Regions from separate parts of the Clostridium sp. C1 genome, predicted to be linked through region 1. Evidence: riboswitches for the same ligand, from Rfam matches in the RefSeq annotation. Region 1 holds a riboswitch; the other holds the start of a gene.

Region 1 (6,543 bases):
TTTTACCAGATGTCTATGTTCCATGTGAGGAATGTGGTGGTAAGCGTTATAATGAAGAAACTTTACAAGTTACATATAAGGATAAAACAATCTACGATGTTTTGGAAATGACGATTGAGGATTCATTGTCTTTCTTTGATAATTTACCTCGTATTCGTTCTAAATTACAAACAATCTATGATGTAGGGTTAGGTTATATTAAATTAGGACAAAGTGCAACAACATTGTCCGGTGGTGAAGCACAGCGTGTCAAACTGGCTAGTGAATTACAAAAGAAAGCTACAGGAAAAACGGTCTATATTTTAGATGAACCAACGACTGGTTTACATAGTCATGATGTGGCACGTTTAATTGAAGTTTTAAATCGTATTGTTGATCAGGGCGATACTGTGATTGTGATTGAACATAATCTGGATGTGATTAAAGTTGCTGATCATATTATTGATTTAGGATTGGAAGGTGGCGATAATGGTGGTACAATTGTTGTATCAGGTACACCAGAAAAAGTTGCTGCCTGCCAAAAAAGTCATACAGGACGTTTTTTGAAAATGGTTCTGGAATAGGAGGAAAATCATGGGAAAGTCAGTCAAAATCAAAGATCTATTAAAACCGACTTTGTTTCATCAAGTATCAGGGGATGAAACAGCGTTGGAAAGAGAGGTTTTTGTGCCAGAAATGAATCGTCCTGGTTTTGAATTAGCAGGATTTTTCAAGCACACTGATTTTAGAAGAATTATATTATTTGGTGAAAAAGAGATTTCTTTCGTGAAAGAAATGAGTAAAGAATCACAGTTAGCTTGTTTTTCTAAACTGGCTAATGATGAAACACCTTGTATCATTATTGCGAAAGGGTATGAATGTCCAGAAATATTAAAAAATATAGCCATCAAAAGAAATTTTCCAATTTTTGAAACAACACAGGCGACAGGACGTGTTTCCATTGATTTAACAGGAACATTGGATGAAGCTTTAGCTGCTGAAACATTGATGCATGGTGTTTTCTTAAATATTTATGGAAAAGGTGTTGTGATTCGTGGTGATAGTGGTATTGGGAAATCAGAGATTGCATTAGAACTAATTAAGCGTGGACATTTTCTAATTGCAGATGATGCTGTAGAACTTTATCATATTGGTCAAGGTATTGTGGGACGTGCACCAGAAGTCTTACGAAACTTATTAGAAATACGTGGGATTGGTGTCATTGATGTTTCTAAGATGTTTGGGGTGGCATCTGTTTTACCAAAGGATAATGTTGATTTGATTATTCAGTTAGAACGCTGGTTACCTTCACGTGAATATACGAGAATTGGGATGGAAGAAGATGATGTGATGGAAGAAATCTTAGGAATACAAATTCCTAAAATTGTCGTGCCAGTCACTGGTGGAAGAAGTATGTCGGCCATTATTGAAGCTGCTGTGATGAATATGCAATTAAAAGATTCTGGATTTGATTCAAGTAAAGAATTTGTGAATCGTATTCTTGATAATATCAAAAATAAATCGTCATGACATTTTTTGAAGATTTTTCAACGTTTGTATCCATTGGACCGATTCACATTCAATGGTATGCGGTATGTATTCTCACAGGAGCCTGTATTGCCTATTTTCTAGGTCAATATCGCTTTAAGCAGTTAGGCTATGCTTCATCTATTCTATCTGATTATTTCTTTGCTTTATTGTTGATTGGTATTGCTGGAGCAAGAATCTGGTACGTTATTTTTACTTTTAATGAAATGTATGCCACTTCGCCTTTAGAGATTTTTGCGATATGGCATGGTGGTTTGGCTATTCAAGGAGGTATTATTGCCGGACTGATTTATAGTTATTATTTCTTTAAAAAGCATGATATTCCCTTTTTCATTGCCGGTGATGCAATTATGCCGGGCGTATTAATTGCACAGGCCTTTGGTAGATGGGGTAATTTTTTCAACCATGAAGCCTTTGGAGGAGAAGTCAGTTTACAATTTTTACAGTCCTTACATCTTCCTCAATTTATTATTGATCAAATGTATATTCAAGGAGCTTATCATCATCCAACCTTTCTGTATGAATCAATTGGTAATTTAATGGCTTTTGTTTTGATTGTTTTTGTCATTCGTCGTTTTCAAAAGCATGTTGGTATTCAATTCTTTAGTTATTTCTTATTTTATGGATTGGTTCGTTTTCCAGTGGAAGGATTACGTACTGATAGTTTGATGTTTGGACCGATTCGTATGGCACAGCTGATTTCGGTTGTTTTTGTGGTCGTTGGTATTGGTGGTATTCTTTATCTCCATTTCAAAGGAAAACCTATCAGTTATATTGATAAAAATGTGGAGTGATTCACATTTTTTTCTTTTTTCTATTGTTCATGAATATTTCATATAAAGAGCGTATAATCAAAATATGAGGTGATTTTATGCATAACTCTGCAAAGAAGATTATTAAACAATATCATGATAATCAGGAGGTTTATCGTTCTTTAAAACATGATATAGAAGATATTTTTACACGTATTATTGAAACGCATCATTTTCGTATTTCTAATATGGCTATTAGAATTAAAAGTGAAGATGCTTTGATGAAAAAGATTACTTACAAGAATAAATATCAGGATATTTCACAGATTACTGATGTTGTTGCATGTCGAATCATTACTTTGTTTGAAAATGATGTTGATCGTATTTATGAATGTGTTAAGGATAATTTTGATATTGTTGAATATAATGATAAAAGAAAAAAGAATTATGATGATCGTATTGATTTTGGATACAATTCTTTACATTTATTGATTAAATTTAATGATGAAAGATGTCAGCTCATAGAGTATTCAGCTTATCAGGATATTGTCTTTGAATTACAAATTCGTACAACATTACAACATTCATGGGCTGAAATTGAACATGGTTTAGGATATAAATCACAATATGAGATTCCTAAAGATATTCGTAGACGATTAACACGTCTTTCAGCATCATTAGAATTGTTAGATGAAGAATTTGTACAGATTGCAAAAGAAGTGGATGAATATAATAAAGGAATTGTACATATTGAAAAAGTTTTAAAGACGGATATTAATGCTAATTCTTTAGCTCAATATGTCAATACATCACCACGTATTAATAATATTTTAGAAAAATTGCATACAGAATTTCAATTTCAGTTTGAACGTGATTCTGAATTGATTTCACAATCTCGTATTGTTCAAAGATTTCATTATATGGGATATACCTATATTAATGAACTAGATGATTTTGTGGAAAATCATCTTAAAGAGATTGAATGGCTTTCTCGTGAACGAATTGAAAATTATAAAGAGCATCAAAAAATTAATATCTACAATGTTTTGATTTGGATTTCGTTGGTGATGCTGGCAAATGAGGGATCAGCTGATCCAGAGAACATTTTTACTCAGGAAAGTATTGAACGTTTACAAGTTTTAAAAGAATTGATTGAAGAAAAACAGATGAGTGTGTCATAAAATAAGTGAAAACATGTGAAAAAACGTTGACATGAATCATAAAACGGTATAGGATAAAAAAGAAAATAAAAGAATTAGAGGCAGCAATGCATCAGAGTACCATTGGGAGTTGGCAGACTGTGAACAATGGGAAAGGTAATCATTGCCGAAAGGTAGTTATTGGCAAATAATTATCTTGGGGTTATAGGAAAGACTTATAACACTCCTTCATCGAGGTGGAGAGGCGCTATTAATATGATCAATAGTCGTGTTAATAGCACGACTTTTATTTTTAAATAGAATAGAGGAGAGATAAAAATGAAAAAGATTGGAAAAACTTTAATAGCTATGGCGATGGTTTCATTGTTGTTTGGATGTGGTGGTCAACAACAGGAAACAGCTGAGAGTGAACAATTTGTGGTAGGAATGGAATGTTCCTATGCACCATTTAACTGGCAGACAAGTCAAGAAAGTGAAACAACTGTATCATTGGGGAATGCTGGTTATGCTGATGGTTATGATGTACAGATTGCTAAAAGAATTGCTGATGATTTAGGAAAAGAATTGGTGATTAAGAAAATTTCATGGGATGGATTATCAGTGGCTTTGGAATCTGGAGAAATTGATGCCATTATTGCAGGAATGACAGCGAATGAAACAAGAGAAGAAGGTATTGATTTTACAACACCATATTATGATAGTGAAGGTATGATTATGATTGTACGTAAAGATGGTGAAGAAGCTAAGTTTACAGATATTCAACAATTCAGTGGTAAAAATGTTGTTGGGCAAAAAGGAACAAATTATGATGATGTCATTGATCAGATCAAAGGTGTTCATCATGCTACAGCAAAAGCCACTTATCCTGAAATGGTTGTTGCTTTACAACAGGGAGATGTTGATGGAATCACTGCAGAAATGGCTGTTGCTGAAGGTGTTGTTTCAGCCAATAAAGATTTAACAATTGTACATTTTGATGAAGGAAAAGGTTTTGAATGTGATACAACAGTATCTATTGGTTTAAAAGAAGGAACAAGAGATAGTGAATTCTTTAAACAGGTACAGGCATCTTTAGATAAAATTACTCCAGAAGAAAGAAAACAATTAATGACTGAAGCTGTGAATAGACAGCCAGCAGGAGAATAATTTATGAGTATTGATTTTGTAAAAGCATGGGAAATATTTATTGAAAATATTCCTTTGTTTACTTATGGTATTCAAATTACTTTATTATATGCCATTGTTGGGACAGTTTGTGGTTTTCTTATAGGGTTAGTTGTAGGTGGTATTAGAGCTATTGAAATCAATGACTATGATTCTCCATTCAGTCAATTACTTAAACGTTTTGGAAAACTGATTACAGGTTTTTATATCTGGGTTTTTAGAGGAACACCAATGATGGTTCAAGCCATGTTCTTATATTATTTATTAAAGCCTGCTTTCAATTGGACTCCTTTAGTTGCTGGATTGTTTATTATTTCTATTAATACAGGAGCATATATGGCTGAAATCATTCGTGCCGGTATTCAATCTGTTGATGCAGGACAGAGTGAAGCTGCAAAGAGTTTAGGAATGACAACAAGTCAAACACTTATATCAGTGATTTTCCCACAAGCCATTAAAAATACATTTCCATCAATTGGGAATCAGTTAATTGTCAATATTAAAGACAGTTCTATGTTGAATGTTATTTCTGTAACAGAATTATATTTTCAAACAACATCTGTGGCAGGATCAAATATGAAATATATTGAATGTTTCTTGATTGCTGCAATAATCTATTTATTTTTAACAACAATCAGTACCTTTATTTTAAATTATATCGAAAAAAGATTGAATTCTGAAAAACAAAGCAAGGACTTTTGCAGTTAGGAGATATTATGGATGCAATTATTCAAGTACAACATTTAAAGAAAAGATTTAAACAATTAGAAGTTTTGCATGATATCAATTTTGATATACATAAAGGTGAAGTTGTGACAATTATTGGTTCAAGTGGAAGTGGAAAATCAACATTATTACGTTGTATTAACTTATTAGAACGATTAGATGATGGACATATTTTATATCATGGACAAGATATTTTAGGTCATCATTTTGATGTCAATGCCTATCGTTCTAAAGTTGGCATGGTGTTTCAGGGATTTAATTTATTCAACAATTTAACAGTATTAGAAAACTGTATGATTGGACAAATCAAGGTTTTAAAAAGAAATAAAGAAGAAGCGAAACAAATGGCTTTCAAATATTTAGAAAAAGTGGGTATGAGTGCTTTTGCAAATAAAAGCAGTGTACAATTATCAGGTGGGCAAAAACAAAGGGTTGCGATAGCGAGAGCGTTATGTATGAGTCCTGAAGTTTTGCTTTTTGATGAACCAACAAGTGCATTAGACCCAGAAATGGTTGGTGATGTTTTGAATATTATGAAAGAACTCGCTGATGAAGGTTTGACAATGATTGTTGTCACTCATGAAATGGAATTTGCAAAAGATGTATCAACACGTGTTGTTTTCATGGATCAGGGTGTGATTGCAGAAGAAGGAACACCTGAACAAATCTTCGAACATCCTCAAGAAGAACGTACACGAACATTTTTAAAACGTTATTTAAAAGCAAATGGATAAAGTATCAGAAATGATACTTTTTTTGTTGACATTGACCTAAGGGGATAGTTTATGATGAAAATGGGAGATGAAATGAGATATGAAAATACAGGAAGTTTGCAGTCAATGTCATGTGACAAAAAAAGCCATTTATTATTATGAAAAACAACAGTTACTTCATGTTTATAAAAATCAAAATGGATATCGTGAATTCAATGACGAAGATATTCAAAGATTAAAAGAAATTATGATGTATCGTAGCTGGTCTATCTCTATTGCAGATATCCGTTATTTACTAGATTTAGATATTGATAAGAAAAAAGAATATCTTCAACAGATTTATAAACAAAGACAAAAAGAACTTTCTTATCAACAAGAAAGTTTAAAACAATTACATTGTTTTATTGAAAGTGATAACATGGAAAATTCTTTTTCACTGGATGATATATATCAGATCATGTCCGATAATATTCCTCAACCATTCTTTGATATGTTTTATGA
Region 2 (6,543 bases), 690 kb from region 1:
CCATTATAAGATAAATATGTGATAATACCAGATAAACTCAAAAGAGATAAATAAGAAAGACTTAATTTTGTAGAAATAATATTCATGACTTCTGGTGTAAATAATATATTGAGTGGATTGATACTCATATAGATAGTTAATGCAGCAAAGGTAATCATGCTTATGAATGCAATAAATAAAGTTTTCAATGGATATCTTAAATAGAGCTGTATTTTAAATATATTCAACCATGTTTTCATGACTTTCATCTCCATATATTTCTTTATACTTTTTATAAAATGATTCATTATTTATTTTATTTTTATAATTCATTTCAATAATTTTGTAATCTTTCATGATGATATATTGTGTTGCAACTTTTTCTAAAATATCCAATTGATGTGAAGATATGAGAAAATTGAATCCTTTTTTTGTTAATGAGTTAATGAGATTTGTAATTTCTATTGTGGAAATGGGATCAATTCCATTAAAAGGTTCATCTAATATCATAAGTTTTGAGTGACTCAAAATAGTGATAAGAAAAGCAACTTTTTTTTCTTCTCCTGAAGATAAGTGAATACATTTTTTGTTAAGAAGTTGCCTTAATTTCAGATAATCAATCAATTCATTAAAGAAAGCATCATTTAAATTCAAAGATTGATTGTTATATATTTGATACCAGAATTTAATATTTGCTATAACAGTAAGATTAAAGTAAAGATTACTGTCATAGGGAAGATAAGCAATATCATTAGGTTTAGAGATGCTTATTTTTCCAGATTGGGGTGTCAATATACCACATATAAGATTAAAAAGGGTTGTTTTTCCAGCACCATTATGTCCCATAAGAACGATGCAATCCTTATTGAAGTGAAGTGATGCATTAAGCTGATGAAATATTATTTCTTTTTTATAGGCAAAGTCTAAGTTTTGAATATGAATATCCATATAAGTTCTCCTTTTTATCATAATAAATATAAAACCAGAAGTCATATCACTCTGTATGATTTCTGGTTAATTTCATTTTATTTTTTTAATGCTGTACCAAAATGTAAAGCAATATAAGCTAATTCATGTTCATTAAATCTTTTATGATAATGTTGTTCCACAATGTCATTAAAGATTTCAGCACATTTATATTCTAATTGAAATTGAGCTTGAATCTTATCTTTTAATGGATTATCAGTGAGTTGACGATTATTTTGTAAACGATCTAATGCAGGATAGAAATGTAATGTCATACCTGTATAGAACTCTTTATTTTTTCTTAAATCTAATTGAAGATCGTTTTGAATACGATTAATAGTTTCATTAATAATATCTTCAGTTTCATCATCACATAAATCAAATTCACAATTAAAATCAATATCTAAAAGATTGATATTGGCTAGATACATTGTAACATATTGAACTTGATTTCCATCTATTTCAACATGAAATTGTTGATCTAATTCATTAACAATTTGTTTAGAAACTTGATAATATTCGTGATTTTTTAAATGATTAATTTGACTTTCACTTGTTGGAATATAAGTTCCATTAATTTCTCTAGAAATACATAAAGAAAGATGAATAATTAAATTATCAAAAGATACTTCAGATATTTCAATGTGATGTTCTTCAATAATCTTTTTTACAATACCTTCAATTACTTCTTTTCTATTTTCATATTGACTATCTAATTCTATAACCATATAACCCTTACCTCGCTTTTCATATGATATATTATTTGAAATCAAAAGTCTACCATAAAAAAATTTTTTCTTAAAATGAAACATGTACTTCAATATATTCACAATGAGTCAATAATCTTATAGGATAACCCCATGATCCAAAACCACTAGAAACAATCAAAGATTGATCTTGATTTGTTAATAAACCATAGTCATTATCATAAATCAATCCAGTAATAATAGAACCAGGAAAGACTTGTCCTGCATGAGTATGACCTGAAAGTTGTAGATCAGCAATCTCTAAGTTTTCTTGGTAACGTTGAGGATTATGATCTAAGACAATAGTTGGTAATGATGAATCCATGTTTTGACAAATATCTTCTATAGAGTGAGAAGAATGATAACTGACATCTTCTCGTCCTATTATATTAAAAAGACCATCAATACATACAAAGTTTTCATTTAAATAAGTTATATTGTATTTTTGATAGAGTTCACGAGTAGAAAGAGATATATATTTTTCATGATTACCATCAATCGCAATAATACCATATTGGCTATGGATTGTTGAAAGAATTTGTAAGGCCTGATGAATACTATCAATAGATGAGGATTCATCAAAAATATCTCCACCTAAACATACTAAATCATATTGTTTTTGATTAAGTTTTTTTACAAGATTTTGAATATCTTGAGGTGTTGTTCCACTGCCAATATGAATATCACTAATAAATGCTATGTTTAAAGAATCTAAAGATGTTTCTTTATGAATTAAAATATTATAATGTGTTATTTCTTTATGAAAATGAGAATAGTAACCTATCCCAGTTGTAAAAATAGATATAAATACACATATGAAAAGAATCCATTTTTGAAAAGATTGCTTAAAAATATGACACCAGAGTTGATAAATCAACAAACATAACATCAAAAGAAAGCTACAAAGTATATAAAAGCTAACAATGTTAAACCATAAATCAAAAGATGGTTTCAATAAAACTTTCAATAAAATAGTGACTATTGATAAACTTGTACAAAGATAAAGAATATAACGTCCACTTTTTTTCATATATTTAAATATACACAGGAAGTAGTAAAAAGGTGCTATAATGAGAAAGAGAGATAAAATTGTATAGAATAAAAGCATCATGAAGAACACCTCTTTTCTTTTTTACAAGTATAACATAATTGAACAAAAAATAAAGGTTGCTTTCAAAGAACGCATATGATAGTATTAAAAAAAGATAGAGGTGCAAGAGTTAAGAGTTCTTTTATATGAATAGGTGCAACTAAAAAAGAAGGAGGAACGATTGCCGAAGGGATAATTATTTGCATGTGATTATTGCCTGGGGGTATAGAGAATATCTATATCACTGTCACTTTAGGATAAAGTGGTGTGCTATTGCTTAATAAAATCATCTTTATTATTGCAATGGGCCCATTGCAATTTTTTATTAATAAAAGAAGGTGAAAGTAATGAAATTGATTGAATCTGATAGTCATATTATTCAAGTCAAATTGATGAATGTAGAAAAGAATTCATTATTTGTTGGAGATATTTTTCAAACAATTTCTTCAATGAATGTGAATATTGATATGATTTCAGAAGTGATTTTAGAAGATGAAATGCGTATTGATTTTACATGTAGTCAAGATGATCAAAAGAATTTAGATGAAGCACTGTCTTTAATAAGAACAAAACATCCACGTATACAAATTTATCAAAATAGACAAGTCGCTAAAATTAAGATTGAAAGTGATGCTATGAAAGATGAAATAGGTGTGGCAGCAGCAGTATTTACTGTTTTAGGAAAACATCAAATTCCTTTGCTTCAAGTCACAACATCAGAAGTATCTATTTCTTGTGTTATTCCATTGGAATGTGTTGATTTAGCTATGTCAGAAATAAAAAAAGAATATAAATAGGAGGGTTATTTATGGAACCAATTTTTGAAGGAAGTGCAGTTGCGCTTGTATTACCCATGTTAGATGATGGAAGTATTGATTATGATGGTTTTAAAAGACAAGTTCAAAGAATGATTGATGGTGGTGTTCAAGCTATTTTAGTGAATGGAACAACAGGTGAAACACCAACAATTCATATTGATGAAGAATTTGAATTAACAAAAATTGTTATGGAAATGACAAAAGGAACAGGTATCAAAGTCATTGCAGGTGCAGGTTCTAATGATACAGAAACAGCTTTGAAAAAAGCAAAGTTTGCTAAGGAAGTAGGAGCTGATGCAATATTAGTTGTGACACCATACTACAATAAAACAAGTCAAAGAGGGCTTATTGAACATTATACTTATATTGCTGATCGTGTGGATATTCCAATGATTCTTTATAATGTTCCGGGACGTACAGGAATGAATATTAGTGTAGATACAGTTGTAGAACTAGCAAAACATAGAAATATTAAGGCCATGAAAGATGCAACAGATAATATTGCTTATGCAATGGATGTTTTAACACAGACAAGAGATTTAGATTTTGATATGTACAGTGGTTGTGATGATAATATTTTACCGTTTATAGCAGCTGGAGGAAAAGGTGTGATTTCTGTATTATCTAATCTTTATCCAAGGGAAACAGAAAAATTTGCTCAAGCTGTATTAAAAGGTGATATGAAACTGGCACAAGAAATGGCATATGATTTTAATGATGTCAGCAAATATTTATTTGTTGATGTTAACCCAATTATGCCTAAAGCAGCTTTAAAGAAAATGGGTGTTTGTGGGGAAATGGTAAGAAGACCTTTAATTCCAACAACACAAGCCAATAAACAATTATTATTTGATGCAATGGAAAGATTTGAAAAGAAGGGTTATTAAAATGAATGTATTAGTTTATGGATTTGGTTTAATGGGTAAAAAAGTTGCCCAAGCTGTAAGAAACAACACACAAATGAATTTAGTGGGTGTTGTTTCACCTGTCTTTGATGCGAAAATTGACGAAAAAATGTATACATCATTAAGTGAAGTCAATGAAAAGATTGATGCAATTATTGATTTTTCACATCCGGATAATTTAAGTGATATTTTAAAGTTCGGTGTTAAAAATCATTGTGCTCTCGTTTTAGCAACAACTGGATATACACAACAACAAATTTTACATATTGAAGAAGCTTCTTCTCAAATTCCTATTTTTCAATCATACAACACTTCTTTTGGTGTATCAATGCTAACAAAGATTGTAAAAGAAGTAGCTAAAGAATTTTATGATAATGATTATGATATTGAAATTATAGAAAAACATCATAATCAAAAAATTGATGCTCCAAGTGGTACCGCAAAACTTTTATATGATGTGATTCATGAAGATATTAATGAAACAAAAGAAGTTTATGATCGTTCAACAGTTCATCATAAACGTGAGAAGAAAGAAGTAGGCATTCAATCAGTAAGAGCAGGAACAATCTTTGGGGAACACACTGTTTTATTTGCAGGGCATGATGAGATTATTGAAGTGAAACATACAGCTTTATCAAAAGAAGTTTTTGTTCAAGGAGCGATTAGTGCCTGTTTGAAGATTGTAGATAAAGATAATGGGTTATTTAGTTTAAAGAATTTATATTAAAGGGGAATAAAAATGGTTTTACAAACACAATTTGCTCAAATAAGAGATCGTAGCTTATATATAGACGATGTGGATGCAATGGATTTAGTGAAAAAATATGGAACACCACTTTATGTGATGAGTGAAGGTCATATAAGACATCAATTGAACGAATTAAAAACAAAGTTCTTGGATAAATATGATCATGTTTTACCACTATTTGCTTCTAAATCATTTAGTTGTTTAGAAATTTATCGTATTACCAGTGAATATGGTATTGGTATTGATTGTGTCAGTGCTGGAGAAATTTCTATTGCTTTAAAAGCAGGATTTGATCCACATAAGATTTATTTCCACGGAAATAATAAACTTCCATCAGAAATAGATTATGCGATTGCTCATGATGTTGATCATTTTGTGATTGATAACTTTTATGAAATTGAACTTGTTGAAAAGTATGCTAAAAAATATGATAAAACAATTTATGCAACAGTAAGAGTTGTTCCAGAAATTAAGGCTGGGGGACATGGTTATATCCAAACTGGTCACAAAGATACAAAGTTTGGCTTTAGTGCCAGAAACGGCATTTATTTAAAAGCGATTCAACAAATTGTAGATTCATCTCATATTGAATTTGAAGGTATTCATTGTCATATTGGTTCACAGGTTTTTGATTTATATGCTTATATTAGTGCAATGCATAGATTTGTTCGTTTTGCTTATGAAATATATGATCAGTTAGGTGTCATGGTCAAAGTGATTAATGCCGGTGGTGGTTATGGAATCGCCTATACGAAAAAAGATGAACCACTAGAATTTGAAACAATCACATCTGAAATTATGAATATTATTAAAGATGGATATGATAAACGTGGTTGGGATATGCCAATGGTTTTAGTAGAACCGGGACGTTATGTTGTAGGAAATGCTGGTATTACATTGTATACTGTAGGTTCTGTAAAAGATATCCCAGATGTCCGTACTTATATGAGTGTGGATGGTGGTATGACAGATAATATTAGAACGGCTTTATATGATGCACAATATGATGGTATTATTGTTAATAAAGCTTATGAACGTCGTGATACAAAGGTAACAGTAGCTGGAAAGATTTGTGAGTCAGCAGATATTGTCGTTAAGGAAATTATGTTACCTTATCCTGAACCCGGAGATATATTTGCTCAATTTTCTACTGGTGCATATCATTATTCTATGTCATCAAATTACAATCAGCTACCAAAACCAGCAGTTGTCTTTACTTATCAAGGTAAAAGTAAATTAGTCATTAGAAGACAGACTTTTGATGATTTAGTAGCTTTTGATGTTCAAGAAG

The links. Region 1 has a riboswitch for lysine ahead of KEC48_RS08090 (transporter substrate-binding domain-containing protein). Riboswitches for the same ligand answer to the same signal wherever they lie in the genome.
Region 2: it holds a riboswitch for lysine, as region 1 does, so the genes downstream of both, KEC48_RS11635 (ACT domain-containing protein) here and KEC48_RS08090 (transporter substrate-binding domain-containing protein) in region 1, are expected to answer to the same signal.

Annotation. Positions count from the first base shown of each region.
Region 1 covers NZ_CP073631.1:1,470,916-1,477,458, reverse strand. Annotated here, with positions in the region: gene uvrA (excinuclease ABC subunit UvrA) at 1-563, shown strand, start outside; gene hprK (HPr(Ser) kinase/phosphatase) at 574-1,509, shown strand; gene lgt (prolipoprotein diacylglyceryl transferase) at 1,506-2,321, shown strand; gene KEC48_RS08095 (hypothetical protein) at 2,399-3,460, shown strand; lysine riboswitch at 3,528-3,697, shown strand; gene KEC48_RS08090 (transporter substrate-binding domain-containing protein) at 3,758-4,585, shown strand; gene KEC48_RS08085 (amino acid ABC transporter permease) at 4,589-5,311, shown strand; gene KEC48_RS08080 (amino acid ABC transporter ATP-binding protein) at 5,320-6,063, shown strand; gene KEC48_RS08075 (MerR family transcriptional regulator) at 6,143-6,543, shown strand, end outside.
Region 2 covers NZ_CP073631.1:2,165,594-2,172,136, reverse strand. Annotated here, with positions in the region: gene KEC48_RS11655 (hypothetical protein) at 1-239, opposite strand, end outside; gene KEC48_RS11650 (ABC transporter ATP-binding protein) at 214-927, opposite strand; gene KEC48_RS11645 (PRD domain-containing protein) at 1,005-1,673, opposite strand; gene KEC48_RS11640 (metallophosphoesterase) at 1,744-2,721, opposite strand; lysine riboswitch at 2,890-3,062, shown strand; gene KEC48_RS11635 (ACT domain-containing protein) at 3,129-3,578, shown strand; gene dapA (4-hydroxy-tetrahydrodipicolinate synthase) at 3,590-4,486, shown strand; gene dapB (4-hydroxy-tetrahydrodipicolinate reductase) at 4,488-5,231, shown strand; gene lysA (diaminopimelate decarboxylase) at 5,244-6,543, shown strand, end outside.